3 regions of the Cupriavidus sp. 01T418 genome follow, and region 3 is predicted to be linked to each of the others. Evidence: riboswitches for the same ligand, from Rfam matches in the RefSeq annotation. Region 3 holds a riboswitch; each other region holds the start of a gene.
The links. A riboswitch is a leader RNA that binds a small molecule or an ion and turns the genes downstream of it on or off. The one in region 3 is predicted to bind glycine.
Positions count from the first base shown of each region.

Region 1: another riboswitch for glycine. It lies ahead of AC1DQ3_RS32185 (trimeric intracellular cation channel family protein); the one in region 3 lies ahead of gcvT (glycine cleavage system aminomethyltransferase GcvT).
Region 2: another riboswitch for glycine. It lies ahead of AC1DQ3_RS22645 (D-amino acid dehydrogenase); the one in region 3 lies ahead of gcvT (glycine cleavage system aminomethyltransferase GcvT).

Region 1 is NZ_JBFTQG010000056.1:40-10,687, reverse strand. It holds gene AC1DQ3_RS32210 (c-type cytochrome) at 1-310, opposite strand, end outside; gene AC1DQ3_RS32205 (hypothetical protein) at 872-1,324, shown strand; gene AC1DQ3_RS32200 (IS4 family transposase) at 1,501-1,989, shown strand; gene AC1DQ3_RS32195 (hypothetical protein) at 2,174-2,452, opposite strand; gene AC1DQ3_RS32190 (amidohydrolase) at 2,496-3,845, opposite strand; partial or broken gene AC1DQ3_RS32185 (trimeric intracellular cation channel family protein) at 4,059-4,632, opposite strand; glycine riboswitch at 4,897-4,987, opposite strand; gene AC1DQ3_RS32180 (LysR family transcriptional regulator) at 5,663-6,601, shown strand; partial or broken gene AC1DQ3_RS32175 (cytochrome P460) at 6,612-7,573, shown strand; partial or broken gene AC1DQ3_RS32170 (acetoacetate decarboxylase family protein) at 7,871-8,358, shown strand; gene AC1DQ3_RS32165 (3-hydroxybutyrate dehydrogenase) at 8,380-9,162, shown strand; partial or broken gene AC1DQ3_RS32160 (hypothetical protein) at 9,220-9,309, shown strand; partial or broken gene AC1DQ3_RS32155 (DUF3734 domain-containing protein) at 9,363-9,983, shown strand; partial or broken gene AC1DQ3_RS32150 (trimeric intracellular cation channel family protein) at 10,064-10,648, opposite strand, start outside.
Region 2 is NZ_JBFTQG010000026.1:2,897-13,544, forward strand. It holds gene phbB (acetoacetyl-CoA reductase) at 1-54, opposite strand, end outside; gene AC1DQ3_RS22635 (phasin family protein) at 44-541, opposite strand; gene AC1DQ3_RS22640 (hypothetical protein) at 1,215-1,418, shown strand; gene AC1DQ3_RS22645 (D-amino acid dehydrogenase) at 1,678-3,000, opposite strand; glycine riboswitch at 3,049-3,175, opposite strand; gene AC1DQ3_RS22650 (GGDEF domain-containing protein) at 4,007-5,416, shown strand; gene AC1DQ3_RS22655 (LysR family transcriptional regulator) at 5,983-6,966, opposite strand; gene AC1DQ3_RS22660 (hypothetical protein) at 7,238-7,576, shown strand; partial or broken gene AC1DQ3_RS22665 (efflux RND transporter permease subunit) at 7,742-8,401, opposite strand; gene AC1DQ3_RS22670 (sensor histidine kinase) at 8,419-9,156, shown strand; gene AC1DQ3_RS22675 (tetratricopeptide repeat protein) at 9,490-9,855, shown strand; gene AC1DQ3_RS22680 (hypothetical protein) at 10,071-10,648, opposite strand, start outside.
Region 3 is NZ_JBFTQG010000020.1:72,559-80,844, forward strand. It holds gene gcvH (glycine cleavage system protein GcvH) at 39-419, opposite strand; gene gcvT (glycine cleavage system aminomethyltransferase GcvT) at 509-1,636, opposite strand; glycine riboswitch at 1,736-1,868, opposite strand; glycine riboswitch at 1,890-1,977, opposite strand; gene AC1DQ3_RS20015 (glycine zipper 2TM domain-containing protein) at 2,046-2,273, opposite strand; gene AC1DQ3_RS20020 (UvrD-helicase domain-containing protein) at 2,496-4,598, shown strand; gene AC1DQ3_RS20025 (response regulator) at 4,874-5,608, shown strand; gene AC1DQ3_RS20030 (ATP-binding protein) at 5,580-6,746, shown strand; gene AC1DQ3_RS20035 (ABC transporter substrate-binding protein) at 6,763-7,911, opposite strand; gene hemN (oxygen-independent coproporphyrinogen III oxidase) at 8,121-8,286, shown strand, end outside.

The DNA of each region.
Region 1 (10,648 bases), on a different contig from region 3:
GACGCCCCCGGCGAAGCGCATCAGTGAATTGCTGTAGCGTGTAGTTGCCTATACCGTGCGTCTTCGAAGGCGTAATGTTTGTAGATGTGATGGAGCCAATTGGTGTCGGCAAGGAGAGTCCGCCCGCGAAGGGCTCACGGCCCGGTGCTGTGTGGCACGCGACGCAATCGCCGGCAGTCGCCAGATACTGGCCGCGCTGGATCTGCTCGACATCTGCGGTAGCGGCTGCAGTCGCGAGCGTCGCGTAAGTTCCCGCGAGGACAAGCGCGGTGCGACCCAGTCGCTGCAGAAAGCGGACATGTAGTTTCATCTGATTCGAGAAGGGGGCGTTGTTCTATGGAGCTGTGCGCGCGTGCCGATCCTGCGTAGCAGCGGTAGCCTGAGTGACTGACGGATCGGATTATGCCTCGGTGTTTTCCCTGATAGCAATGGTGCGGCGTGTGGCCCGAATCAGTGGACGAAGAATAGGCACCTCGGATTCCGATCTGCGTATGTGAGCCATACTCAATGTATGAGCCTTGCGGAGATTTTTGTTAAATTGATCATATACTTCAATAGAATTAAGGAGTTAAGGTTGCTATTGACGACAATTTTTGATCATTATTTCCCGCAAGAATTCAACCGTTGACGTTGCTTGGTGGGCTGCCAGTGGGGATGATTGTTCGAAATTGCGAACAGTCTAATTCGCGGATTAGTGTTATTTTCCGGCCCAATTTGTATCCGCGTACGAGGAAATGCGCAGGTTGCTGCGCAGCAGTCGAGCAGGAGTCCCTGGCCGAAGGTCGCGAGGAAAGATTTCTTATATGTGTCTCATTTGCCTCTCGCGCGAAGGCCGGATTAGCCCCGTTTTTCTGGCGCGCAGTCTTCTCGCATGAGTGACATCTTTGAGTTATTCTGCACCGCGTATGAGCTTGGAACACATTTTCTGGTGCTCACCCGCCCTAACAGGTTAGCCAGCGACGGCGAGCATACCGTTGCAGATGAAATGTCAGAGGTGCGAGTGAAGGGCTTGCGTCGGATGGAATTTCACGACTCCAAAGGACGCCCACAGGAGGCGCTTCGGGAAATCCGGTATCGGATGCCGCTGGGCGTGATCGATGCCTGGATGTGGGCCCGGGAGTTTCGGGACGCCAACGGGCAGCGTGGTGGTATCGAGAAAAGCATCCGGTGGATCGAAGGATACGAGCGGATCGCGGAGCAAGCGGTGCTGCTACCTCAGACACGCCTGGTCTATGTGACGGATCGGGAATGCGACATCGCGGCGCTGATGGCCCGCGCAAATGGGCCAGGTCAGCCCGCTGACTGGCCGATCCGTTCCCAATAAAACCGCAACGTTGCCGAGGCAGGCAAGCTGTGGGACAACGTCGACGCCAACCAGGCACGTTAGGAAACCAGCATTACCCTACCGGGACGCGCAGGTCATAAGGCGCGCGAGGTCAAGCAGGAGTTGCGCGCACAACCTGTGAAACTACGGGGTAGGCAAGCTCGGTTACTTGTGTGGTGGCCCAAGAGATCGGTGCACCAGTGGGCGTCACACCCGTAGTGTGGCGGCTGCTGACCAAACGCGAGGCACAGGAAACGGATGACATCGTCGAATTAGTTAATTGGTATCTAGCCCGCTGGGAGATTGGGATGTTCTTCCACGTCCTGAAGACCGGATGCAAGGTCGAGGCGCTGCAGCTATCCAAGATGGAGCGTGTGGAGCGCGCCTTGGTGTTGTACATGGTGGTGGCATGGCGCATTGCCAGGCTGATGCGGTTAGGCAGAACATGCCCTGAGTTGGACACGTCGCTGTTCTTCGACGCTGACGAGATACGAGGTGCATACGTGCTCGCGAAAGAGGACCGCCCGAACACACCAGTTACGCTCAATTGGTTGTTTCGTATGGTGGCCTCTCTGGGCGGATTCATTGGGCCAAGAGTGATGGCGAACCCGGCGCAAAAACGATCCGAATTGGCATGCAGCGAACAATGGATGCCGCCTTCATGATTCAGGCACTGTGGGAAGACTCGTGAGTTCTGTATAACGAGATGCCTTCAAGCGCCGTGCAAATTAAGCAAGCGAGGGCTCCACAATCGGCTCCCGCCGCAATTGATGCTGAACCATGACCGCAAGGCCAATCCCGGCTAAAGAGCTTCTCGCCGATCATGACAATCTCGCCAGTCCCTTATGTCTACAGATCACAGAGCTTGAGCCCGCGCGATAATAAATCAGCCGTCTGCGCAGGGGAAAGCGCATGACTTGCCTTGATCCAGTGGCGGGAGTGCGCGCGCAGGCGAGCATAGCCGTTCAGCGCATAGGTCTTTCCGTCTGGCGCGGTGTATGTCACGATTTTTTCCGTCATACCGTGTCTGTGAATTTCTTCACATTGCAGGTCACCTTCAGCTTGCCCATGGGCAACACGAGCGGCGAGGAGCAGGATCGACCCGATCAATATCTTGTTTTGCCGCACAGTAGAGCCCTGGAATTGAGTCGCTTGAACCGTTTGATAATCATCAGTTTGCCTTGGGTCGTCCCAGGACGTCTAGGACGGCGAGGCTCATCGCGCCCACGCCCGTCTTGATTGACGGCTCCGGAACCGGTGCAAAAAAGGGCGAATGGTTGGCCGGCAGCGGCGCGCCGCCAGGCTTGCGCGAGTTGAGGTAGCGCTGCATATCATAGACGCCGATGAAAAAGAACATCGATGGCACGCCGGCGTTGACGAATTCAGAGAAATCTTCGCTGGCCGTTGCCGGAGGCATACGCATCACGTTCTTTCCATAGGCGCTGCGCAGTATCGCTTCGGTACGCGTGACCAGCTGCGCATCGTTGTTGATTGCCTGGCCGCCCTGTTCGAGACGTACTTCTGGCTCGGGAGCCCCCGACATTTCCGCTACCGCTTTGGCGGTGCGCCGCACCCCTGCAAGCAGTTGCTCGCGCACTTCAGGCTTGTACGAACGGATCGTACCGCGTACGACGACGTCATCGGGAATGATATTGCCCACCGTGCCGCCTTGGACAGCGCCAACCGTGACTACGCCGAACTCCTGCGGATCCTTCTCTCGACTGACCACGGACTGCAGATCCACAACAAATCGGGATGCCATCACGATTGGATCGATGGTCTTATCCGGTGCGGAGCCGTGGCCACCGCGACCATGGAACTGGACCTCCAGTGCGTCCGAATTGGAGGTGACTGCGCCAGCGTTAAAGCCGATGAACCCTGCGGCGACAGGGGCAGTATGCAGTGCAAAGGCATAGTCAGGTTTGCCGAAGCGGGTGAAGAGACCATCCTTAAGCATGGCTTCTGCGCCAGAGGTAAGTTCCTCCGCCGGCTGCGCAACGAACATCAGCGTGCCACGCCAACGATCCTTCATGGTCACCAGCGTGCGCGCGGTGCCTACCCAGGCGGCCATGTGCAAGTCATGCCCGCAGCTATGCGCTACTGGCGTCATTTTTCCGTTCCAGTTCGTAGTAGCCTTGCTAGCATAGGGCAGACCGCTCTTTTCCTCCATCGGCAAGGCATCAAGCTCGGTGCGGACCAGCACCTTGGGACCGCTGCCATTGCGGTAGATCGCCACCAGCCCAGTCTTGCCGATGCCTTCGCTTACCTCAAAGCCCATTGCCCGCATCTCGCGAGCGAGCGTGGACGCCGTGCGGGTTTCCTGGAATCCCAGTTCAGGATGAGCGTGCAGGTCCTTGTACAGAGCCTCGAGCGATGGGTAGCTCGTGTCCAGTTGTGCGTCGATGGCGCTCTTGAGCGCGCCGACGTCGAAATCGGGCGGGACCTGAGCGTGGCCGACGACAGCGCAGCAGGCGAGCAGGGCGGCACAGGCCAGCCGTCCAGTGCTAGAGAGATATTTCATTATAAGGATTTCCTATTTCTTGGATCGGGACCGTGAGAGAGCCGTTGCGGCAGGAGGTTTGATGCGTGAATTACGCCATCGTCGCAGACCGTGCGATCATCTATTTTGCCGCTGGATTGAGCTCGCGTGGAGGTGTAGCGCAAAGAGTGACTGCAAGAACCGACAAGTCAACATGTCGCGACGGCGGCAGTCCGTCGCTGCTGTGCCGAAAGCCTATTTCGATTGCTGCCGGTAGAAAAAAATCGGCAGATTCCAGCCGCGCCAGATCGCTAGCAGGCGCAGCGTCAGGCCACCGGCAAAGCTGATTGCGGTATTCAGGTCATTGCCGACGCCAAGCGTGCGCAAGCCCAGGAAGAGGGCACAGATGGCAAGCGAGACGCTCGCGTAAAGCTCGCGTCGGAATACCATCGGCACCTGGTTGCACAACACGTCGCGCTGGATGCCGCCGCAGACACCGGTGATCACGCCTGACATGATGACGACAGCGGTCGGGTAGTTCATCTTCAGCGCGACGTTGCACCCAATCAGCGAGAACGCGATCAGTCCCATGGCGTCGAGGACGAGAAAGACTCGCCGCAGCTGCGACATACAAGGTGCGATCAGGGTGGTCAGCAGACCGGCCGAAATCACCAGATAAATGTATTCCGGATGCTGGGTCCAGGCGATGGGAAAGTGAACCGAGGATCAGGTCACGGATGGTGCCGCCGCCCAGCGCTGCGACGAAGGCAACGACGGCAACGCCGAAGATGTCCATATTGCGGTGCCCGGCTGCGATGGCGCCTGTCATCGCCTCGGCGGTAATCGCGATCAGATAGATGCTAGTCAGCACGTCGCTTGCTCCTGCATGCCAGGAAGCAGAACGGCGGCGGAGTGTGCAAGTGGATACATCGGGAGTGACTCCGGCTAGAGGCAGGCCGCGCCATATGGCGGACCCTGAAGCGCCTCTCCCCCTGTCCTTTTACCTGAGAGTTTGGGCTCCACAAGGAGCCTGCCCCTTCGGTGGGCCGGGATGCGCAATGTTATGCGCCTCCGGCCTCTCTCCAGTCGGCGAAATGTTTCCGCGGTTCGGTGTGCCTGAGCGATTATGGGAGCTTGCGCCTTCGGCGGAGGCGGATGCCGCCTCTCTCTCCCGCAGAATGCGCAGATTATCAGTGAGTGGACGCCTGCCTGTCAAACGTCAGCGTACTTGGGGAAGCGATGGTTGGGATAGGTGTATTCGTACTTATCTATCGGGCGAGTTTTGGCGGTAGGTACATGCAGTGCGGTTTGCCGCAGGCCCGGTCGCTTGGAAGCGACCATCGACGGGGAACATTGCAACCTATTGATGAATATAAAGTTTCAGAGTCCCGTCAGTGCGAACTGTGCCACAGGACGTCAAAGCAGTCCTCTGCTTCCGAGGCAACCATGGCGACCACATTGTCGAGGTGCTCAGTACAACGCTCTGGTCGATTTGCGTGGCATTGTTCCTCCGCATGAACAGTCTTTTCCGGGGCCATCATTTTTCCCGCGGACGGCGCGACCTAGACTTTGTGCATGGCGAAATGATGGCGCCTGGAGCCTCGCTTGAAAAATTGTCGCTAGCAGCCTTGTGGCGATGCGCCTGCCTGAGCAGAACTTAAGGACGAAGCGACGCATCGTTCCGTAGTTCACGGCCAGACCGCGCTGGAACCCGATATCATGCAGGCTGATCTGAAACGGCAAATTCCAGCGTACGGACAGCCTGATGAACTCCGCAGGAAGCTGGTGGCCGTGATTTGATCCATCCCTAATGTCAGCCTCAGATAGCAAAGTGTCTGACAGGCGCTCACAAGGTTACGATGGATACGCTAAAAAATATGCGCGCCTTTGTACGCGTCGTGGAGGCCCGCAGCTTTACAGGTGCTGCGGCACACCTCAATTTGACTACAGCCTTTGTGTCGCGAGCCGTCTCCGATCTAGAGACCCATCTGCAAACGCGACTGCTCAATCGCACCACGCGCCGCATCGCTCTGACCGAAGCCGGTGAGCGCTACCTGCAACGTTGTCAGCAGATTCTTGCCGACGTCGAACGGGCGGAACTGGAAGCGAGCGATGCCTATGCCCGTCCGTCCGGCAAGCTGAGAGTGCACGCGATGACCAGCTTCGGCCAGCAATGCATCGTGCCGGCAATCGGCCGTTACCAGCAGGCCTTTCCGCTGGTCAGCGTCGAGCTGACGCTATCCCAGCGGACGCCGGATCTCCTGGACGACGGCTGCGATGTCTCGCTTGTGCTCGCGCCGGATCTACCGGATTCAGGCTTGGTTTCACAGCGCCTTGGCAGCGTTGTCAGCATTGTGTGCGCGTCGCCCGGCTATCTCGGGCACGGTGGCGCGCCGCAACAACCATCGGATCTTCGCGAACACGCCTGCCTGCACATGGTGACACCAATCTACCCGCCTGACGAATGGACCCTCAGCGGACCGCATGGCGACGAACGCATCGCGCTTGGCCCAGCTAGGTTTCAATGCAATAACGCGGAAGCGGTGGCAGTGGCAGTGCGCGAAGGAATGGGGATTGGCCTCCTGCCAATCCATTCGGTGATCGAAGGGCTACGTGCCGGTGATCTGGTGCGGATCTTGCCGGCCTACTCGTCACAACAGATGAATATCTACGCCGTCTATGCGTCCCGACAGTATCTCGATGCCAAGATCCGAACTTGGGTCGAATTTCTTCGCAGCCAATTGCCTACGGTGATCGCCAACGATCAAGCTGATTTGCACAAGTCCGCGCAAACTTGATTCGATCCGGTTGTGTTCGTTTAATTGGCAGTTATCGAGAAATGCCGTTGTATGGCCAACTCCCATCTCCATCTCGCCAGCGCTTGGTGCCTTGGCCGTTTTCATCAGCGTGCTGCTCACGCAGCTTGGCGTGCCCATCCCGGCCGGCCCTACGCTAATTCTCGCCGGGACGATGGCGGCGACGGGCGAAGGGTCCTTCCTCTGTGCTCTTCGGCGCCGCAGTTGGTGCCACGCTGCTCTCCGACTCACTATGGTTTTTCATGAGACGCGCTCGCGGGAGGCGGCTGCTTGCAGTCCCTGGTTCGCTTCTCGCTATCCCTCGACACTACCGGGCGTGTGGCGCGCAACGTCATTGAACGAGTCGGCGCGCCGATCCTGACGGGTGGCGAAGTTCCTGCCGTGAGCGGGGCTGATTTCAGCCCCATTGCTTGGTACCACTGCAATCGACGTGAGCGTGTTCCTGCTGTCGGATTTCGTTGGTGCGTCGCTCTGGGCCGGGACGTGGATGATTGGCGGTGCGGCGTTGCATGAGCAGATCGAGTCTGGCTTGGTGCTGGTGCGGCAAAACAGCGGCTCGATTAGCGATGCGTTCGCACCGATCTGCGTCGCGATGCTGGCGTATCGCTGGGTGCGACGCCTGCGGTTTCGCCACTGGCTGGCTCACATGCGCATCAGTTCGGAGCAACTGGACGAGTTGATAAAATCGAGCGCCCCCGCCGCTGATATTCGAGACGCACGCTCTTCCAGCGTGCGGGCGAACGAGGCATACAGGATTGCCTGCGCGCACTCGCTCGATCTGGAGTGGCCTGAGCCACTGCACCCCGAGTTACTAAAACGACCGATCGTCGTTTATTGCGTGTGTTCCTAGCTAGACGACGGCCAGGCGCATCGTCAGCCAGTTGCACAGAGAGGACTCGATGAATGGGAGAGGCGCGGCTACCGGAACCACTCCCGTCCGATTTCGACGCCGCTTGCGGGGTTGCGGCGCACAACGAGCTTGACGACGGCAAAGAATACATCGTAAGGGTGAGCCTTCCGAAATGTGACCCGGGCTGTGTACCGCGCATTGGGGAACGCGCACGAGAAGCAGCGGCAGGAGGTCTCTGTGGTCGCATTTGCTCGGCGCGGCCTGGCACATCATGTAATGGAGCCAAAGGCCATTGTTGCATCTTCGTTAAAAGTGTTTATGCAAATACTGGGCTATATTGGGTAAGCGATGCCTTTACTATCTGACGAGCGCAGTACGCGCTGCCAGTCATAAGGAGTTCCATGGACATTGCTTCCATCCGCAAAGAAGCCTTTGCGATGCCCATTCACAATCCCGTCTACTCTCGCCCGCCGTTTCGCTTCCTCAATCGCGAATACTTCATCATCACGTATGAAACGGACATCGACGTGCTGCGCGCCGTAGTACCGGAACCCTTGCGGCCTGAGAATTCGCTGGTCCATTACGAATTCATTCGCATGCCGGATTCGTCAGGTTTCGGTGACTACACCGAAAGCGGTCAGGTCATCTCGGTTCGCGACCAGCAGGGTCGTTTTGCTTTTACTTGCGAGACGTGACTGTCCTGGGCGCGTGGAGTGGTCCGGCAGCGCTAGAGCTGCGACCGCATGCGCTGGCTCCAGTCGCCAATCTGCCGGTCAAGAAGGTAGTCGGCGCGCGTCAGGTGATCGCCAATCTGACGCTGGATGTAGGCGAGGTCGCTTTTGACTACCTGGTACAGAGAGAAAATCTGAAGCTAGCAGTGAATCAATAATTCTGCTCGAAGGAATCGAATATGTCATTGGACAATAAAGTCGCCGTTATAACGGGTGCGGCGAGCGGCATTGGTGAGCAATGCGCACGAAAACTCGCAAGCCGGGGTGCAACGGTGGTGATTGTTGACCTCAATCTGGGAAACGCCCAGAAGGTCGCCAGCAGCATTGTTGAGGCAGGCGGAAAGGCCCGCGCCATCGCAATGGACGTAACGATTGAAGATGCCGTCAACCGTGGTATCAGCAGCGTAGTCAACGAGCTTGGCGGTATTGACGTGCTGGTATCGAACGCAGGTATCCAGATCGTAAATCCCGTCGATCACTACGCCTTCTCCGACTGGAGGAGAATGCTGGCGATCCATCTGGATGGTGCCTTCCTCACGACGAGAGCCGCGCTCAGACATATGTACGCGGCCAACAAGGGTGGATCGATTATTTACATGGGCTCGGTACATTCCCATGAAGCGTCGAAGCTGAAGGCCGCCTATGTCACGGCCAAGCACGGCCTGCTCGGCCTGGCGCGCGTGGTCGCGAAGGAGGGCGGGGCACGTGGGGTGCGTGCAAATGTGGTGTGCCCGGGCTTTGTCCAAACGCCATTGGTCGACAAGCAGGTCCCCGAGCAGGCCAAGGCGCTGGGTATTTCCGAAGCGGAGGTGGTGAAGAATGTGATGCTCCGGGAAACCGTAGATGGCGAATTCACGACGGTCGAAGACGTGGCCAATACGGTTGCATTCCTTGCCGGCTTTGAGTCCGCCGCACTCACGGGGCAGTCGTTGATTGTCAGCCACGGCTGGTCGATGCACTGAGGAGGGCGTCTATGCGCAGCAGCATCAAAAAAAATAAGCAGGCAGCCGGATTCCTTTGTGCTGCCGCGCTATGACGAAATCGCCTTGGTGCTCCAAGGCGGAGGCGCGCTCGGATCGTACCAGGCTGGCGTATATGATGGCTTAATGCAAGCTGGGGTACACCCGGACTGGATCGCGGGGGTATCGATCGGCGCTCTCAACAGGTGGACCTGTGGAGCGCAAGCGGTAATGTTCCCGGCGACTTCCTTGACGTATCGGAGCGGGCCAAGGACATTCAGTACTCAAGTCGTACACGCGCGATCACCAATCTACTTGCGGATCGTCAGAAGCACGCCCTCTTCATCAAACAGCTACTTGCGCACATTCCCGCGGATGTACGCGAGACAGATCCCTTGTTTCGTCTTGCCGAAGAGGCTGCCGATGCTAGTTCGATCAACGTGATGCACCTGATCTACAAGAACAAGCCATACGAGGGACACTACAAGGACTACGAATTCAGCATTGACACGATGGAGGAGCACTGGAAAAGCGGCCTGGAAGACATCGGTGCTTCGTTCGCACATCCGGACCGGTTCGAAGTGCCAAGCCGAAAACGGGGGTTCGTGACTCACGACGTTCACCGTGAGGGCGGCTCGGTACCCCAGTCCGACCGAGTTCACCACAGAAGTGGAAAGAAGAGCGGCGGCTTAATTCGCGACCAGGGCGTCGGGGCGATTCCTTTTGGCTCGGACGCAGTGGGCGACGTGCCGATCGAGTGCGTGCATTCCTGGGCGATGTATGGCCACTGTGTATTGCCAGATCGGCAGCAATATTTGCGATAAAAGGTGCGTACTACTGCCGCTGTGAAGAGTCGTAACGCGCTCTGGTGGTTGGGGCGTGGTTCGATTCGAAATCAATTTGACTACGCCACGTCTGTCTTATGGAAAACAGGAAGCCTCCAGGAATAGCGGAGCGCAAGCAGGCGGATTGCGAAACAGATCGACGCCGCAAACCAAGGCGTGACTGCTACCCTCCATTCCATGAGTTGTCCGAGAACTTGTATGGCTGCCCCAATAAGTGCCGCGAGTGCATAGATTTCCTTCTGCAGGATGATCGGTACGCGATTCAGCACCACATCTCTCACCACGCCACCGCCGACAGCAGTCACCATGCCGAGAACGATGGCAACCTCGATGTTGTGGCCAAACAGCAGCGCCTTGTGTGCGCCCACGACCGCATAGAAGCCCAGTCCAAGCGAGTCAAAGAAAACGACAGGATGCTTAAGGTGGTCAACGATTGGACGCGCCCAGATTGCCATCGCCGAGGCTAACGTCGAGGTTGCGAGATACCGCCAATCTGAAATGCCCACCGGCGGTAACGAGCCCAGGCAAAGATCCCGAACGATTCCTCCACCACAGGCCGTCATATAACTGATCGCGACGACACCGAACAGATCGAGGCGTTTCTGTTCAGCGGCAAGGGCGCCGCTGACTGCAAAAGCGAAGGT
Region 2 (10,648 bases), on a different contig from region 3:
CTCGCCCAGGCCGCCCATGCCGCCGGTCACCAGCGCAGTCCGCTTAGCTGGCATGGATGGCCTTCCTGCGCGCAGTGGCTGCCGTGCTGTTGGCGGCACCGTTGCCTGCCGGCATTGATGCCGCGGCCTGGCTGAACTTCTCGAACATATCCTGCATTGGCGCTGTCAGCGACGCGGCATTGCCGGCCTGCTGCATGCTCGCGGCCTGGCAGCGCTGCCAGGATTCGCCGGTTTCGCGCATCTGCTCGACCATGGCGTTCTGGTTGTGGATGGCGAGGCTCATCCAGGCTTGCATCATCTCGGTGCAATGCTCGGCCGCGTTGCGCAGAAACGTGGCCGGCAGCGTGGCCAGCGCGGCGAAGTCGCCGGCGTTCGCGAGTTGCGCGCTGACTTCATGCGAGGTCTTGATGTCCTTGCGTATCGCATCGAGCTGGATTTCAAGAAAGCGCTGTCGGCTCTCCTGCACCAGGGTCAGTGCTCGCAGACCCGCCTCGCAGTTGGCGCTGAAGAATGCAAGTGGAACGTTGGTCTGGTCTGTCATGGTTTCTCTCCGTGATGGTGGGGCATACCGTATCCGCTGCTGCAAGGCCGGTAGGTGTGGCTTCACCGGTCGTCGCGCGATACGGCGGCTGCGCCAACCCAATATAGCCGGCTGGCTGGCGGTGGCTTTGATCTACGGCAACTCTGACGTGCAAATAACGTGGAGCGCACGCCGCGCCGCAAGAGAATCCCGGAAGCGGTCGCGGCTAAGTGATCCCGATTTCAATGGCTATGCCGCGGCCACCGTGACTCGCAATAGACCCCGTCGTCTTCCATCTCATGGACGGGCAGGCGGAACAGGTAATTGACCGTGGTACTTCCGGTCGTGAGCCGGCGCGCCTGGCTGTTGCCGCGAAATGAAAACGTTTTCATTCAAGGCGAAAAAAATCGGGTAGCAAGCCTTTTTGCTGCTGCGGCGAGGCTGAACCTTTACAGGGCGAATTCTGCGGATACTGCTGACAACAAGAGGCACTGGCCTTCATGCTCGCCAAGCCGTGCAAGGGGCCGCACTGCACACTGTCCGATGTCCACGACGCTACCGCCTGCGTGATTCCCGCGCTGGAGCTATCAGCAAGAAAGCCGCCTCCACGCATGCACGCGCAGGCGGCGCATAGCGGCGGCGCGCAATGCCGCCGCGAGCTTCAAGCTTTCATGCCAGGAAATCAGCGCTGGCCTTGCTGGCCACCCTTCCGGCCTTGCTGCCCTTGCCTGTCGTGCTGGCCGCCTTGCTGGCCGCCCCTCTGGTCCTGGCTGCCGGACTGTTGGCCTTGCTGGCCAGATTGCTGCTGTTGCCTGCCTTGATCCTGCTGGCCTTGTCCGGGTTGCTGTTGCTGTCCCATTGTGCTCTCCATGGCGCGGCGGAATGCCGCGTTCATTGAAGGGTGCAAGCGGCGTGCCACGCATCGGGCCCCATGGAACCTCTCGAGCACCCGGGATGGCGCGCCTTTCCATGGCGCGATGGACAGGGGGCTGCGCCATCCCTGGCTGTTCCTTCCCTCTCGCCACCGGCCGCTCGGGCGCCGCGATGTTCGCGCGCCCGCACATGCCTTGCGCGATGGATCGGCGGCAAGCCAGCGCTTTTTACAAACGCAGCGGTTTTTTTACAGGCGGCGTGAGCCGGCGAATCCGGGGAGTGCCCTAGCGGACCGCTGCGTTGGCCGGGCCGGGCGACGATGCGATCGCGCGTGGCCCTTTGTGCGCGGGCAGCTTCCCGCTGAAGGCGAAGTCCACCTCGGGCACATAGCCGCTGATGATGTCGGCGATGGCGCGGCCCGAGCCACAGCCGTGCGTCCATCCCAGCGTGCCGTGGCCGGTGTTGAGGTAGAGGCCCTCGATCCCGCTGGCACCGATATACGGCACGTTGCCCGGCGTGGCGGGGCGCAGCCCGGTCCAGAAGCGCGCCAGTTCGGGCCGGCTCATGCCCGGGAACACGTCCAGCGTGCGCTTGACGATGGCATCGCAGCGCACCGGGTTGAGGTCCATCGCATAGCCGTTAAGCTCGGCGGTGCCCGCCACGCGCAGGCGGTCGCCAAAGCGCGAGAACACGAGCTTGTACTCGTCGTCGGTCAGGCTCACGCTGGGCGCGCGCGCGGCGTCGAGCACCGGCAGCGTCACCGAGTAGCCCTTGGCCGGATAGATATCGAGCTTCACCCCCAGCGGGCGCGCCAGCATTGGGCTGAAGCTGCCCAGCGCCAGCACGTAGGCATCGGCGCTTTCGATCTGGTAGCCGCCGGTTTCATCGGCGATTTCCACGCCGCGCATGCGGCCTCCTTCGGCATGCAGGCGTTGCACCCGCACGCCATAGCGAAAGCGCACCCCGAGTGCCTCGCACTTGGCGGCCAGTTCGGTGGTGAAGCGGTGCACATCGCCGGACTCGTCCTCGCTGGTGTAGGTGGCGCCAGCCAGGCGCGGCGCGATATTGGCCAGCGCCGGTTCCAGCCGCACGACTTCGTCGGGGCCGATCACGCGCCGCTCGCAGCCCAGTTCGCGCATGATGCGCGCCGGCTCGATGGCGGCGTCGAACTCCTTCCGGCTGGTGTAGAAATGCAGGATGCCGCGCGTCAGGTGGTCGTATTCGATACCGGTCTCGGCGCGCAGCGCCTGCAGGCTGGCCCGGCTGTAAGTGCCCAGGTTGAGCAACTGGATCATATTGTGGGTGGAGCGCCTGGCCGTGCACTCGCGCAGGAACTTCAGGCCCCAGGACCACTGCGCCGGATCGGCGCGCAGGCGGAACAGCAGGGGGGCGTCCTCCCGGCCCAGCCAGCGCAGCATCTTGAGCGGCGCGGCCGGGTTGGCCCACGGCTCGGCATGGCTGACGGAGATCTGGCCGCCGTTGCCAAAACTGGTTTCCCGGGCTGCGCCCGCATTGCGCTCCAGCACCACCACCTCATGCCCGGCCCTGGCCAGGTACCACGCAGAAGCGACGCCGATCACGCCGGCTCCCATTACGATGACTTTCATTCTTCAGGCTCCGGATAGCAAAAAGGGGCAGACCGGCCATCCGGCCTGTCTGCCCCCACTGTCCTTTTGCCTGAGAGATTCGCCGCACCCACCACGGGTGCCGGCTTGCCCCTTCGGCGGCCGCATGCCGCGCCACATTAGGTGGTCCGGCCCGGCGCTCTCCAGTTGTATCGTTTTCCAGTCTTTTGCACCTGAGCGTTTCAGGGGTACGCCTTCGGTAGAGGGGGTAATCCGGTGGTAGCCAGACCGCCTCATTCTCCTGGAAGCCGCACCATAGCACGCGTGGCGGGGAGACTGCAAGGGCAGTACAGGTGCCCGGCAGGCGCGCCGCCAGCCCGCTGCGGGGCCGCACGCTGTAGCAGGGTTCTGTAGCAGTCTGGTCAGCCAATACTGTCCTGGACAAAACCCCGACGCCATTCGACGGCAGTCGGGGCTTCTTTCTTGTGCAGGATTCAAGTGCAGCCATCGCTTGCGGAGCCACCGTTACCGTTGGATGTGGCGACGCGCGACTGCAGGGGCGAGGGCCGACGCGGCGACGCACCTTGCCATAGAGTTCGATGGACTTTCAATCAGAACTGCAAACAAAGAAGCGGTGAGAGCCAATCGCTGGACTATCTTTGCGATTGGGGACCTCCCCGTCACTCCCGGCCGATGGGGTTCTTGCTCGCACCTGCATTGTGCCTGCCCCACCAGCATTGCCGGCCTGCATACTAGCGTCCCCGGTTGAGACAAAGCCGGATAAAAGGTAGCAAATTGCAGAGTTCGTGGATGCGGAGAAAAAGGAGACCAGGCTGGATGTGGAAGAGACACCGAGGGCCCGTGGGAGGAAGCGGTACCAGCGAGAGTGTGATTCCAGAGAAGTCCGCCAATGTATTGCAAGTATTGGGCGTGCTTCGGCTCCGGCTGGTGGATGTTCGACGGCGCACCGCGAAAGGTGGGGGGCGGCAAAACGGACAAGTAGGCTCAGAAGGCGAACACGGGCTTTGTTAAAACCGGGAGAAAGCACATGAGCGCAAGCACAATAATTGAAGAGCCAGCGCCAGCAATCCATCTCGTGACCAAAGCGTATTCACATTTCCTGGTTGTCGGTATTGCACTTCTCCCAGCTTACCTTATTGCATACCTATTCTTCTTTCAGGACGCCACCCTGAAATTCGAGAATCACCCGTTCCACGAAGTCGCAATCGTTGCGGCAACACTTGAGGGCCTCTTCATCACGTACGTGACGTGGCGTTGTTACCTGTCTTCAGGCGAACCGCTGCTACGCTGGCTGACGTTGGGTTTTCTCGGATTCGTGCTGATTTACTCGTTACACGGCGCGTTCACTGGGTTAGCTCACCACAATATCTGGCTGTTCCTGCTCTACGGGCCAGCTTCACGCCTCGTCATGTCCATACTGCTATTCGTCGGACTGCTCTCGTTCGAGCGAAAGCCGGACACAGTCGAAATGCGCACGAAGCCAGTCGGCTGGTGGGGCTGGATTGCCGCATTCATTCTCGTCGATTTAGTGGTTGCTGCTGTGGCCAATTCCACCATCGCAGGCCATGTCGCTGTGCGCCTGTCAATGGAAGGAGGAGCACTGTTGTTCTCCACGCTGAACGTAGCAGCGATGCTTGTTCGCCGCATTCGCTCACCTCTCATGCTGATTTTTGGCATCTCGGTGACTGCGTTCGCCCTTTCCTCGGTCGCATTTATTCTTGGTCGCCCATGGAATCATATGTGGTGGCTAGCCCACGCGATTTTCGCTGGTGGCTTCTTTCTGCTGAGCTATGGGGTCGTCAAGGCGTTTCACACAACGCATTCGTTTGCGACCATCTACAGTCAGGAGGAATTGATGGCTCGATTGACCGCTGCAATGGCGCGTGCGGAGAGTGCGCTTCAGGAACTCCAACGAACCAACCAAAAGTTGGAGCATCTTGCCGCGACCGACCCACTCACCGGAGCGGCAAACCGCCGCGCGTTCATCGAGCGTGTCGAAGCCGAAATTGCGCGTGCCAAGCGAGAGGGGGCACCGTTTTCTCTCCTCGCGCTCGACCTGGATAATTTCAAGCAGATAAACGACTACTATGGACATCAGGTCGGCGACAAAGTACTGCAGGGGTTCGTGCAGCAATGCCTCGATGCAATCCAGCCCTATGACGGCGTAGCCCGTGTGGGCGGAGAGGAATTCATGGTGTTGCTACCTCAAGCTGCCCTGGGGTTCGCTTATTCGATCGGTGAGCGCATTAGGTCAGCCATAGAATGCGCCGTGTTCGAAAGCGCGATTGGGCGCAAGGTCGGGGTCACGCTCACTGTCAGCATCGGTGTTTCCCAGTTCGGGCGCGACGGTAGCACAATCGACGCGATTCTGCGCGCCGCTGACGAGCGTCTCTATCGCGCGAAGGCTGGAGGCCGTAACCGCGTAGTCGCAATGTAACGCGGCTTTCAGGTCAGGGCTTGATAGGGCGAGCAGCGCCGGCCGCACTTGATGACAGATTTGTAATCCTGGCGTCAGGTTCCTGTTGGCCTGGTTCTCTAGACTTGCTTACGAGGCTGGATAAGCCGTCTGTTAAGCAAACAGGAGAATCAAAGTGAGAACCTTAAAGAGATTAGTACTCGCCGCCGCCACCTTCGCTGCGCTTGGTTCTGTCGCTGGTGTGGCAAGTGCAGATGTTACCTCGCCACGTGACCCGTTCACCGCCGGTGGACATTCGATGGGGACTCGCGACCCATTCACCGACGGCGGCCATTCCATGGGGGCTCGCGACCCTTACACGGATGGTGGCCGGAGCCGCGTAAGTCAAGCCGACGCACGTTTCCTCTCGGCGCGCGCTGGGAAGTTTGACCCGTTCACGGATGGTGCGCGCTCGACCGACAGCCCCCGCGACCCGTTCACCGACGGCGGCAACCATGCACCCGAAAATGCGGAACCACCCGTTTCATGAGCAGGGGAGTACGGAGCTTGGGACTCGGCGGGCCACCAAATCGAATTCGTTTTAAGGTTTAAGATTCCAAGCGGGCTATCCAGCCGGACTGACCCGTCACCGATGCATGCCGCTTTGAGCCCACCAACTCGGCGCCTGGCCAGGCCCCATCGCGCACTAGCCGTTTGACCAGGGTCACCAGTTCCGCCGAAACGAAGCTGGCGGCCGGGGATATTCGCCGCGTAGCCGCATGTGCCAGCACGATTCGCCGGGAGAGGTTGGGGGAGGTAATTGGCGCCGCCGCCAATTTGCCTTTTTCCAGTTCTTCGGATACCGCCGAGCTGGGTAGAACTGTGTACCCAAAGCCCTTTGCAACCAGAGATTTTTGGACAGCCAGGGAATTGGTCTCGACCGCGACAGTGAGTTTGATTCCTGCGACAGCGCACGCATGCTCGACCATTGTGCGAAGACCGTGTGGCGCGTTTGGTAGCACAAGCGGAAGGTGTCGAAGGCTCTCGATGGTGTGCGTATCGCTTTGCGGAAGAGTGCCAGGAAGGCCGACCAGATAAAGCTGTTCGTCGAGCAGCGCCTCTACCTGCAGGCCAGCCGAAGCTTTTATGTCGTACAGCAGTGCTATCTCAACGTCGCCTGCAGCGAGCCACTGGAGGAGGTTGCCTGCGTAGCCCACGTTGAGCCGGACGACCAGGTGGGGATGCCTGCATTTCACGGTGGCGACAAGCTCGGCCGCCAGCAACTCGCACGTACTCGGCAGCAAGCCGATGACGGCAGTGCCAGAAATGGTGCCTTTTGCTGGTTGAATCTCAGCCTTCGCCCGGTCAAGTTCGCGCAATGCGCGTCGGCCGTACTCAACCAGTGTGCGCCCTGCGTCTGTCAGGACCATCCCATGCCGCTCGCGCTCAAAAAGCTCTACACCGAATTCCTGCTCAAGCAGCCTTACATGCCGGGAAATGGCAGGTTGAACAATGCGAAGGAGTTCGGCGGCCTTGGTGCAACTCCCAGTCTCCGCGATGGCCAGCAGCGCACGCAGTTGCTTGATATCCATATGCCTCCTAAGGCACTTTCCGGCCATCCAGGTTATTGATTGGAGGAATCAATTTATTGTATTTCATAATGCTTCCCAGTCAATTCCATGATGGCGGATGTCATTCCCCACCGAGACTACCTCCCATGACCAATCCAAATTCTGAGCCCCTTGCCTGGCAAGAGGAGTTGCGGCGCAACATATACAGGCGGGGCCAATGTCAACGATTCTGCCGCAGAATCGTTTATGAAGGCGGGGCACTGTGCCTTATATTCTGAGGAGGGGTATCGTGATGAAAAGATTCTGTGCGCTCGCCGCTGCAGCGCTTTTTTCGGTAGGTTTTGCTTACGCGCAAACAGCTGCACCGGCGGCCGCCGCCAAGCCTGCAGCGCCCGCCGCTGCTGCAGCTCCGGCTGCTTCCTCGAATTGCGAAGCGAAGGCGGTTGACAAAAATGGCAAACCGCTAGCAGGAGCCGCCAAGGCCTCCTCTATCAAGAAGTGCGAAAGTGGCAACAATGGCAACGCGTCAGCCACCTGTGAAGCCAAGGCAGTTGGGAAGAACGGTAAGCCACTTGCCGGCGCTGCAAAGACGTCGTTTATGAAAAAATGCGAAGCTGACGCCGGAAAATAATCTCCCATCCGCGTAAAAAGGCCGGCAACACGCCGGCTTTTTTCTATTCTCCAACACCGTGCTCGATGGCGGTCATGCTAGCGAGTTAAATTGCGGGTACGCTGCCGACGGCCGGTTCAGTGTTCCTCCGGTCGTCTTCTCGTGGTCACAAGATTCGCCGCATGGCTAACGCTGGCCGAAGCGGAGCGCCAGGGTCGGCAACACCAGCAGGTTCAGCACGGTCGAGGTGAATAGGCCGCCAAGAATGACAATCGCCATCGGTCCCTCCACCTCGTTACCTGGCTCACCAGACTGAAGCGCCAGTGGCAACAGGCCCAGCCCGGTAACGAGCGCTGTCATCAGAATGGGCGCCAGCCGCTCAGTCGCTCCCAGGGTTGCCGTCTCCAGGTTCCAGGCGTGGCCTTCGACTTGGACCAAGTGCTGGTAGTGGGAGATGAGCATGATGGAGTTGCGCAACGTGATACCGAACAGGGTCACAAAGCCGACCATCGACCCTAGTGACAGCAGTCCGCCCGTGGCAAATACCGTAAGTGCGCCGCCCACCAGCGCGAACGGCAGATTTGCCATGACGAGGACCAGGCCGCGCCAGCTGCGCAGTGCCAGATAGACGAGCAGGCCGATGCCGGCGGCCGCGAAGGCGAAATAGACCAATAAGTCTCGCTGTGCTTGCGTCTGGGCCTGAGCCTCGCCCGACAGGGCGAAGTAATAGCCCTTCGGAAACTTCACGTCAGCGGCGATGCGACGTTGGGCCTGACTGACAAACTGACCGAGCGAAGGACCGTTGAGATGCGCGGTCACGGTCTGCAACCGCTGGCCGCCATCGTGCCAAGCGAGCCACCCGATTGGTTACGCCAGACCTGTCGCTGACCCTGCCGGGCGAACTATCCGATGGTCTGCGCTCGCCAGTGACTGCGATGACGTTGCAGCTCGAGACCGCGATGGCTGTGGAGGGCACCAGCGATGCGGTCCTGGCTCGTCTCGCGCCTCTGGGGAAGAGCATCTCACGCATGCGCTCCCTGGTGGAACAATTGTTGATGTTGGCCGAGCGAGAGGCAGGCCCGCCAACGCTCAGTCACGACATCGACGCGAAGGTTGTGGTCATCGACGTTCTTGGGGAGATATTTCCGTTCGCGGATTCCAAGGATATTGACCTTGGTCTGGATGTGGGTGAGCCCCTGACGATTCAAGGGAGTCAAGAGGACTTTCGCGCGCTGGTTCGCAATGCCATCGACAATGCCGTCCTGTACACCCCGCCTGGCGGCAAGGTTGATGTACGACTGTATCGAGAGGGCAACGCTGCCGTGTTTGAAGTGGAGGACTCCGGGCCGGGCATCCCCCACGAGGAGCTTCCCCGCGTGTTTGACGCGTTCTATCGGGTTGTCGGGTCGGGGCAGCCGGGGAGTGGGCTTGGGCTGGCCATTGTGCGGAGCGCTGCGGCGCGACTTGGAGGCAAGGTCAGTTTGCATACCATCACGACGAGGGACAAGACGGGGCTTCGTCTTGTCTACGTTCAAGAAGCAGTGGACGCATCGAGAGGCTCTCCGCCTGCACGTTCAAACTTACCGGACTGGGGAAAATGAAGGTCCTCTTTGCCGCGCTTTGAAACGAATTAGTACTGCGCTTGTCGCTACGCAAGGTACCGTGCCTCCAGGGCAGAAGTGACATGACACCCAAGGGCCCGCTTACGATTTCGTTCGCCCCGCGTCTGCGTCGCGTGAGGGTGCTCGTTCGACAGGCTCGTCGTCCGCTTCGCAGGAATCGACAAGCGCGAGTTATGCAAGCTCGAGTTGCCCTGAATTTTCTTCTCGGCGTGCAATGACCTCAACGGGGGGACGGACTCGTGGCACCAGCCCAAAGTGTAAGTCCGCTGTACACTTGAGCGTTGGGTTGACCGGCGTAGACGTAGGAGGGCCATGACCACGCCAAAGTTTTCGATAGGGCCACTGGAGCGAAGAATCGCAGCTGGCCAGGACTCCGCTGTGCTCAGAATCACGCTTGCAACGGCCTACCACCAACAAGGAGACTTGGCTGCTGCCGTTTCCCATCTGGTCAAAGCTACCGAGTTAGACCCGTACTACTCGAGCGCTTGGCGGGCGCTCGGTGTTCTGTACGTGGAGCTCGGCGAGGACGCGAGGGCGCGTCTCGCATTTCAGAAAGGTATCGAAGTCGCAAGAGACCACGGCGACAAACAAGTTGAGAAGGAAATGACCGTCCGTCTCCGACGTTTGGACCGGCAATCAGGCGCTGCTGGCGGTGAATCAGGAGAGGGCAAGACGTAGTCGTGCGCAGGGACAGTCTGCCGGGGCGCGGGGAAACTGGTTGGCGATACCTTCGATACCTTCGATACCAAGAGCCCTGCCACGTAAGGCAGATAGTCGATGGTCACCCGACAGTCACCACACGGTCGGCACACATGGTCTTGCTGGCATTGGCGCGTTCAGCGCAGAGCGCGGAACTGCTGAGCCATCCTGTCCAGCAGGCCTCCATGAAACGATTACGGCCGTGCTATCAGTTGATGATGCGCGTTGACACCAATCTCTCCCCGCACTTTCCCGTGCGTTTTGCTGTCCGAGTGGTAGACGACAAGTACGGCATTGTCGTGTGTGATGGTGCTTGGCGAAATGGTGGACACAACGGCCTTGCCTTCGGCATCAGCCACAAAGTTGTTATCCGTTCCGTTCCCATCGAGCGGCGTGAAGCCAACTGGCTTCTGGTCAAAGTGATTCTCGAACAGGCTGAAGTGCCCATGGGGCTTCAGGCCAGAAAGAATCACGGTGACCTTTTCCCGCCCATCAGGCTGCTGCGTCAGAATGACCTGCCCCTTGGCACCAAGCCAGGCGCCGAGTGACATCTCAAGCGGCTGGCCCGACGCGCTCATGACAGGCAAGGCCGGTGCGTCGGCAATCAACGCATTGCGCAAGCCAGCGCTGCGCTTGATGCCTTGGGGGCCGACGGCCGCTGGTGCGCCTTTGGCAGCGACGAACACTTGTGGATCTAGTGGCGGATTCTGGTGTGTCTCATTGGAAAAGAATGCCGCATGTGTTTCAAAGTCCAACACCCGGCTTTCGGTGG
Region 3 (8,286 bases):
ATCCGTCATTCCCTTGGCGCGGGAATGACGATCTGGCGTCAGGCGCCGACGTTGGCCTTGTAGGCGTCGGCCGACATCAGGCCGTTCACGTCGTCGCTGTTGGCCGGCTTGAGCTTGAACAGCCAGGCGTCGAAGGCGTCGGCATTGACGCTTTCCGGCGCGGCGGCGGCGGCATCGTTGACGGCGATCACCTCGCCAGCCACCGGGGCGTAGATGTCGGAAGCGGCCTTGACCGATTCCACCACGGCGAGCGCGTCGCCGGCGCCGACCGACTTGCCCACTTCCGGCAGCTCCAGGAAGACGATGTCGCCCAGCGCGTCCTGCGCGTGGTCGGTGATGCCGATGGTCAGCGTGCCGTCGGCTTCGACGCGCACCCACTCATGGGACTCGGTGTATTTCAGGTCAGCGGGGAAATTCATGGGATTCTCCAGATTCAATTTTTTACTCTGCGCCAGCCGGGCGGGGATGGGGTAACCGCCGGCAGGCGCGCTGTGACCAGTGCGAGCGTTCAGCTCACGAGTGCCTTGCCGTTGCGCACAAACGGCAGTTTAACCACAGTCGCGGCGAGTTTGCGGTCGCGGATCTCGACCTGCACCTCGGCGCCGATGGCCACGTCGCGCGGCAGGCGGGCAAAAGCGATGGATTGGGACAGCGAGGGGCTGAAGGTGCCGCTGGTGATCTCGCCGTCGCCGGCGGGGGTGATCACCTTCTGGTGGGCGCGCAGCACCCCGCCCTTGTCACGCAGGATCAGGCCGACGAACTGCTGGGTCTGTCCGGCGGCGGCCAGTGCCGTCTTGCCGGTGAAGTCGCGCTCGCTTTGCAGGTCCACGGTCCAGGACAGGCCGGCGTTGAGCGGCGAGGTGTGGATATCCATGTCCTGGCCGTACAGGTTCATGCCGGCTTCCAGGCGCAGCGTGTCGCGCGCGCCCAGGCCGGCCGGCACCACGCCGGTGGCAACCAGCTTTTCCCACAGGCCGGCCACGTTCGCGGCGGGCACCACCAGTTCGAAACCGTCTTCGCCGGTATAGCCGGTGCGTGCCACCATGACTTCGCCAAGCGCGGGGTCCTGCACGACCACGGCGTTGAACGGCTTCAGGGCTTCGCTGGGCTGTGTCGAAGGAAAGGCGCTCCAGACCTTGGTGCGGGCGTTGGGGCCCTGGACGGCGACGATGGCCAGCGGCTCCACGCCGTCGGGGGCGTTATCGCCACGGCGCGGGGTGATTTTTACGCCGCTATTGGTGGCCGCGTTGCGCGCGCTGATCCACGCGATGTCGCTGTTGGCGGTGCCGGCGTTCACTACCAGGCGGAACTGGTCTTCGGCGAAGAAATAGACGATCAGGTCGTCGATGACGCCGCCTTTTTCGTCGAGCATGCAGGAATAGAGCGCCTTGCCCGGCGTTTGCAGCTTGTCGACATTGTTGGCCAGCAGGCCGCGCAGGAAGGGACGCACATTGGCGCCTGCAAGGTCCACCACGCACATGTGGGAGACGTCGAACATGCCGGCATCGCCACGCACCGCCTTGTGTTCCTCGATCTGGGAGCCGTAGTTGACCGGCATGTCCCAACCGCCGAAATCGACCATGCGGGCGCCGAGGGCGCGGTGGATAGCGTTGAGGGGCGTGGCCTGGAGCGTCATGGAATCCTCGGAGGAAGGCAAATCTCGGTTCGAAAACGAAAAAAGGGCCATCCGCCGCAGGATTCGGCGCGCCATGGCGCTGCCAGATCCGCTGCGGCGGATGACCCCTCTGTCCTCGATACCTGAGAGATTACAAGGCGGCCCCGTTTCAACCGGAACCCAGGCCTTGCGCGCCCCTTCGGTGGGCACGCTCACCAGTCCATGGCGGGTGCCGCTCTCCAGAGTACGGCGTGCATCGTGTGCATGTTGCATGCCGATCCGACCAGTCCATGGTGCCTGAGAGTTTTCGGGTGATACCCCTTCGGCGGCGCAAGCTTCGCGCGCTCTCCCGGTCGGATGCGGGCAATTTACGGGAGCGCCCCGGCTTTGTCAACGCATCCGCCAGGGGCCACCGCCTTGTTGCAGCGCACTACCTGCGATGGTTGTCGGTCGTTACGTTACCGATGACACCGCCTACCGCGGCACCACCCAGGGTGCCTAGCGCGTCACCACCGGTCAGCACTGCGCCGCCTACCGCACCGACGCCGGCACCGATCGCGGTGTTACGCTGCTTTGGCGACATATCGGCGCAGCCCGCCATGCTTGCCACCGCGACACCGATCAAGACCGCCTTGCTCAAGGAATGCAGGGTGTTCATGATTTTCTCCAGCTATCGTGAAGTGCATCCGGCACGGCGCACGCTCATGCCGGACATATAAATTAGAGGGGCCAGAAGGTCCGCGGCTCCCGGGCTTACGAAGTGTTACCAGTCCTGCGATGCCGACTTCATGCCTGAGGGGGCCATGGTCGCGTGTTAACATCCAGCCTCCGCCCAGCAATCGCGCCAGCCGCGTTGCGCATCCGCCATTTCCCGCCTCGCATGACCCACGGACTCAATCCAGCCCAATCCGAAGCCGTTCGCTACCTCGACGGCCCCTGCCTGGTACTGGCCGGCGCCGGCTCGGGCAAGACCCGGGTGATCACGCAGAAGATCGCGCACCTGATCGAGGACAAGGGCTTCCAGCCCAAGCACATCGCCGCGGTGACCTTCACCAACAAGGCCGCCAAGGAGATGCAGGAGCGGATCGCCAAGCTGATGGAGGGCAAGACCACGCGCGAGGGCAAGCGCATCCCCATCAAGCAGATCACGGTGAGTACCTTCCACTCGCTGGGCGTGCAGATCCTGCGCGCCGAGGCCGAGCATGTGGGCCTGAAGCCGCGCTTCTCCATCATGGATTCGGACGATTGCTTCGGCATGGTGCAGGAGCAGCTTTCCACCACCGACAAGAAGCTGATCCGCAGCGTGCAGAGCACCATCTCGCTGTGGAAGAACGGCATGGTCGATCCCGAGACGGCCATTGCCCGGGCCGACAATCCCGACGATCACCAGGCGGCGCTGATCTACCGCAACTACGTGGCCACGCTGCACGCCTACCAGGCGGTGGATTTCGACGACCTGATCCGCCTGCCCGCCGAGCTGTTCGAGCGCAACGAGGAAGTGCGCATGCGCTGGCAGAACCGGCTGCGCTACTTCCTGGTGGACGAGTACCAGGACACCAACGCCTGCCAGTACCAGTTGCTCAAGCAGCTGGCCGGCGGATCGCACCTGCGGGCGCCGGCCTTTACCGCGGTGGGCGACGACGACCAGGCCATCTATGGCTGGCGCGGCGCCACGCTGGACAACCTGCGGCTGCTGCAGGCCGATTTCCCCGACCTGAAAGTGGTCAAGCTGGAGCAGAACTACCGCTCCACCGTGCGCATCCTGGAGGCGGCCAACGCGGTCATCTCCAACAATCCCAAGCTGTTCGACAAGAAGCTGTGGAGCGAGCACGGCATGGGCGACCCCATCGCCATCAACCCGATGAACGATGAGGAGCACGAAGCGGAGTCCGTGGTGTTCCGGCTTTCGGCCCACAAGTTCGAGCGGCGCGCGCAGTTCCGCGACTACGCCATTCTCTATCGCGGCAACCACCAGGCGCGCCTGTTCGAGCAGATCCTGCGCCGCGAGCGCATTCCCTATGTGCTGTCGGGCGGCCAGAGCTTCTTCGACAAGGCCGAGATCAAGGATATCTGCGCCTACCTGCGCCTGATCGCCAACCCGGACGACGATCCCGCCTTTATCCGCGCCATCACCACGCCCAAGCGCGGCGTGGGCAACACCACGCTGGAAGTGCTGGGTACCTTCGCCGGGCAGGCCAGGGTGTCGCTGTTCGAGGCGGCCATGATGGGCGGCATCGAAGGCAAGCTGCAGCCGCGCCAGCTGGAGCCGCTGCGGGTGTTCTGCGAGGCGATGGTGCGCCTGGCCGGGCGCGCGGCCACCGATCCCGCCACCGAAGTGCTCGACGACATGATGGAAGGCATCCACTACGAAGCCTACCTGTATGACACCTTCGACGAACGCCAGGCGCAGTCCCGCTGGACCAACACGCTGGAATTCCTCGACTGGCTCAAGCGCAAGGGCACCAAGCCCGAGGCCACCGGCGAAGGCGAGGCCACCGGCTTCGACACCGCCGACGGCTTTGGCGACGAAGGCAAGAACCTGCTGGAGCTGACCCAGACGGTGGCCCTGATGAGCATGCTCGAAGGCCGCGAGGAAGATCCCGACGCGGTGCGCCTGTCGACGCTGCATGCCTCCAAGGGCCTGGAGTATCCGCACGTGTTCCTGGTCGGCGTGGAAGAGGGCATCCTGCCGCACTGCCGCGAAGACGAGGACATGAGCGACGAGAAGATCGAGGAAGAGCGCCGCCTGATGTATGTGGGCATCACCCGTGCCCAGCGCAGCCTGCACATCAGCTGGTGCAAGAAGCGCAAGCGCGCGCGCGACACCTACTCCTGCCAGCCCTCGCGGTTTATCGGCGAGATGAAGCTCGAGGAGGCGCCCGGGATCAAGGACGAGACCCCGGCCATGAGCCCGAAGGACCGCCTGGCCGGACTCAAGGCGCTGCTGGGCACGCCCGGCACGCCTGGCAAGACCGCAGGGTAGCCGGTGCCGGACATACAAAGCCCGGCTATGCAAAGTGGATGCATTGCCGCTGCAAGCGGGACAAGATCAGCCGGCCGGGCCGCTTTGTCTTTGTATCAGACCCGATACGAAGCGGCCACAACCCGCCTATCAGGCCGCCGCGCGAGGCTGGTAGAGTGAATCCCTGGCGGCGGCCGCCCCCCGGCCACCCCCGCTTCACCCTCGAATCGCCGCAAACCTGCCGCGAACCACGCTGCAAAGTGCCGCAATAGCCTGATAGCCTGCTACCAAGCCCGATGGACCTTGCTCCCGTCACGCCCTTGCACTTGCTGATTGTCGACGACGATCCGCAGATCCGCTCCATGCTGGCCGAATACCTCGCCACCTTCGGCATCGAAGCCGACGGCGCGGAGGGCGGTGCCGCCATGCGCGCCGCGCTGGCCGCGCGCGACTACGACCTGGTGGTGCTGGATCTCTCCCTGCCCGGCGAAAACGGCCTGGCGCTATGCCGCGAAATCCGCGAGCGGGGCGACCTGCCGGTGATCATGCTCACCGCGCGCACCGAGCTGGCCGATCGCGTGGTCGGGCTGGAAGTGGGCGCCGACGACTACGTCACCAAGCCCTTCGAGATGCGCGAACTGGTGGCGCGGATCCACACCGTGCTGCGGCGCAGCCGGGGCGGCGCTGGCGTGAAGCGCCCCCCGCCGGTGGGTGGCCATGAACTGCGCTTTGGCAACTGGCGGCTCAATACCACGCTGCGGCAACTGATGGACGGCGACGATACGGTGGTGCCCTTGTCCAACGCCGAATTTCGCCTGCTGCTGGCCTTTATCGAACACCCGAACCGCGTGCTCGACCGCGAACTGCTGATCAACCAGGCGCGCGGCCGGGATCTCGACCTCTTCGACCGCAGCATCGACCTGCTGGTCTCGCGCCTGCGCCAGAAGCTGCGCGACGACCCGCGCGACCCGGCACTGATCCGCACCGTCCGAGGCGAGGGCTATGTCTTCACCGGCGCCGTCGAAAGCTGAGCGCGCGGGCTGGCTGGCCCGCCATGACTCGATGTTCATCCGCCTGTTCCTGGTGATGGCGGCGATCATGCTGGCCGTACACCTGCTTGGCGTCACGGTGATCGAGAGCATTTTTCCCCGTCCGGGGCACACCGGATTCGCCTTTTTCGCCGGCAACGAGGCGCCGCCGCCACCGCCGGCCCAGCAAGTCCAGCGGGGAGGCCCCCCGCCTGACGCCGAGGCCGGTGCCGGAAGCAACGCAGGCAGCCCGCCGCCTGCGCCACACCGGACCCGCGGCGGCCGTGGCTTCGGCCCGCCGCGCCTGGGACTGCTGTTCCAGCTTGCCGCCATCGTGGCCGCATCCTGGGTGGGCGCGCGCCTGCTGGCCAGGCCCGTCCAGCGTCTGGCCAGCAGCGCCGGCCGGCTGGCCCAGGACGTGCACGCGCCGCCTCTGGACGAGGACAGCGGCCCGGCCGAGGCACGCGACGCAGCCACGGCCTTCAACCATATGCAGCAGCGCATCCGCACCCAGCTGGCGCAGCAATCGCGTTTCCTGGCCGCGGTGTCCCACGACCTGCGCACGCCGCTCACGCGCATGAGCCTGCGCATTGAAGGGGTGAGCGACAACCAGGTGCGCTACCGCCTGCGCCAGGACCTGGCCGAGATGAACGGGCTGATCGATGCCACGCTGTATTACCTGCGCGAGCGCGACGGCGCCGCGGCGCCGCGCCAGCGGGTGGATGTGCATGCGCTGTTGCAGGCAGTGGTGGACGACGCCACGGAGATTGGCCAGGACGTCAGCCTGTCCGGCAGGGCCGAGCCGTTACTGGCCTATCCGGCGGAACTGCGCCGGGCCGTGGTCAACCTGGCGGAAAACGCCCATCGCTACGGCGGCAGCGCGCGCATCGAGCTGGCCGACAGCCCCGAGCGGGTGGTCATCGACGTTTGCGACAACGGCCCCGGCATCCCGCAGGACGAGATGGCGCGCGTGCTGGAGCCCTTCTACCGGCTCGAATCCTCGCGCAACCGCGCCACCGGCGGGGTCGGCATGGGCCTGTCGATCGCCGCGGATATCGTCTCGCGCCACGGCGGCGAGCTGAGCCTGGCCAACCGGCCGGGGGGCGGCCTGCAGGTACGGATCATACTGCCGCGGGCCTGAGTGGCCGGGGCTACGGTCAGCGCGCCGTGCCGCCGCCCATGGCCGCCAGCTGCACATATTGCGAGCCGCGCGTGCCCCGGGTGAAATCCAGCACGAAATCGCCTACGTCGACGCGGGCCTGCAGGGCGCGCCGCAGGTCGGCCGGTGTGTCCGGGCGCGGCCCTGACAATGCCGAGCGCACCAGCCAGGCAGCGCCGACGTAGCCGGCCAGCGTGGCGGACGAGGCGGGCTCGTCCAGGAACTGCTTCATCCGGCCCACGTGTTCCTTGACCACGCGCAGGGTCAGGTCCTGCGGCCCCGGCGCGATCTGCGTCAGCACGATGCCGCCGTTATAGCCCGTGCCCAGGATCTCGCGCGCGGCCAGTGAATTGACCGCGGACAAGCCCACCAGGAAGCCGTACCAACCCCGCGCGGCCAGCGCCCGGCCGAGGCTGCCATAGGCCAGTGTGTCGCCCGCCACGATCACCGCCGACGGGCGCGCGGCGGCAATACGCTGCACCACCGCGCCTGTGCCCACGCCATCTCCCTTGCCGTCATCCAGCGTAAGCGCCTGCAGGCCCGGCTCCTGTTCGAGCTGGCGCCGCCACGGCGTGCCGCCAGCCAGGCTGCCGGCGGCAAAATCCGGCGCCACCGCCAACACCATCTGCTTGATCCCGTAGCTGCGCAACTGGCGAATCGCCGCATCCAGTTCGGCGCGGTAATCGGCTCGCGTGTACCAGACATGATCGGCGGTGAGCGACAGCCCCGACAGGGGCGCCACGATCTGCACGCCGCGCCGTGCCAGTTCGGGCGAGGCGGCCAGCACGGGCAGCAAGGCGTCGCTGGGACCGAACAGGAGTTCGGCGCGTTCGCCCGCGACCAGTGCCAGTGCCTGCGCGGTGGCCGCGCGCGGATCCGTATCGACCTCGCGCACCACATGCATCACGCGCGGCTCGCGCGCGCCCGCGTTGGCAGCGTCGAACATGACTTTGGCGCCAGCCAGGTAGTCGCGCGCGAGGTCGGCCTGCGGCCCGCCGCGATCCACCAGGTGGCCGATCACCAGGGGGCGCCGCGGCGGCGACTGCGCAAGCAGGGCTGAGGGCGCCAACAGGGTGCTGCCGAGCGCAGCCAGCAGGCGGCGGCGCGGCAGCCGTGGCGCCTGCGCAATCAGTGGAGGAATGTGCATGGAAGGCCGTGGCGACATGTTGAGCCGGGGGACGGAATGCCGGCGAGCGCGGGGCAGCCTACCCGATCCACGTGACGCCGGCGTGACAAGCGGCGCGCCGGTGCAGGCCATGGCGTCCGATGTCATGGGCCACGGCTTGACCTTGGTCAACGCGTGCGCGGACGGCGACCACTACGATGAGCCATCGAATCCACCACGAAGGCCGCCCCATGGCTGAGCTTGACCGCCCCACCGCATCCGCCCCTGTCCCAATTTCCATTGCCAGCCAGCCGCGCGCCTGCTCAGGCCATTGCGGCTCGGCCTGCAAGAGCAAGCAGGCGGGCCGCGCCGCCACACCGGACCGGCACGCCTTGTCGGACTTCCGCGAACTGGCCG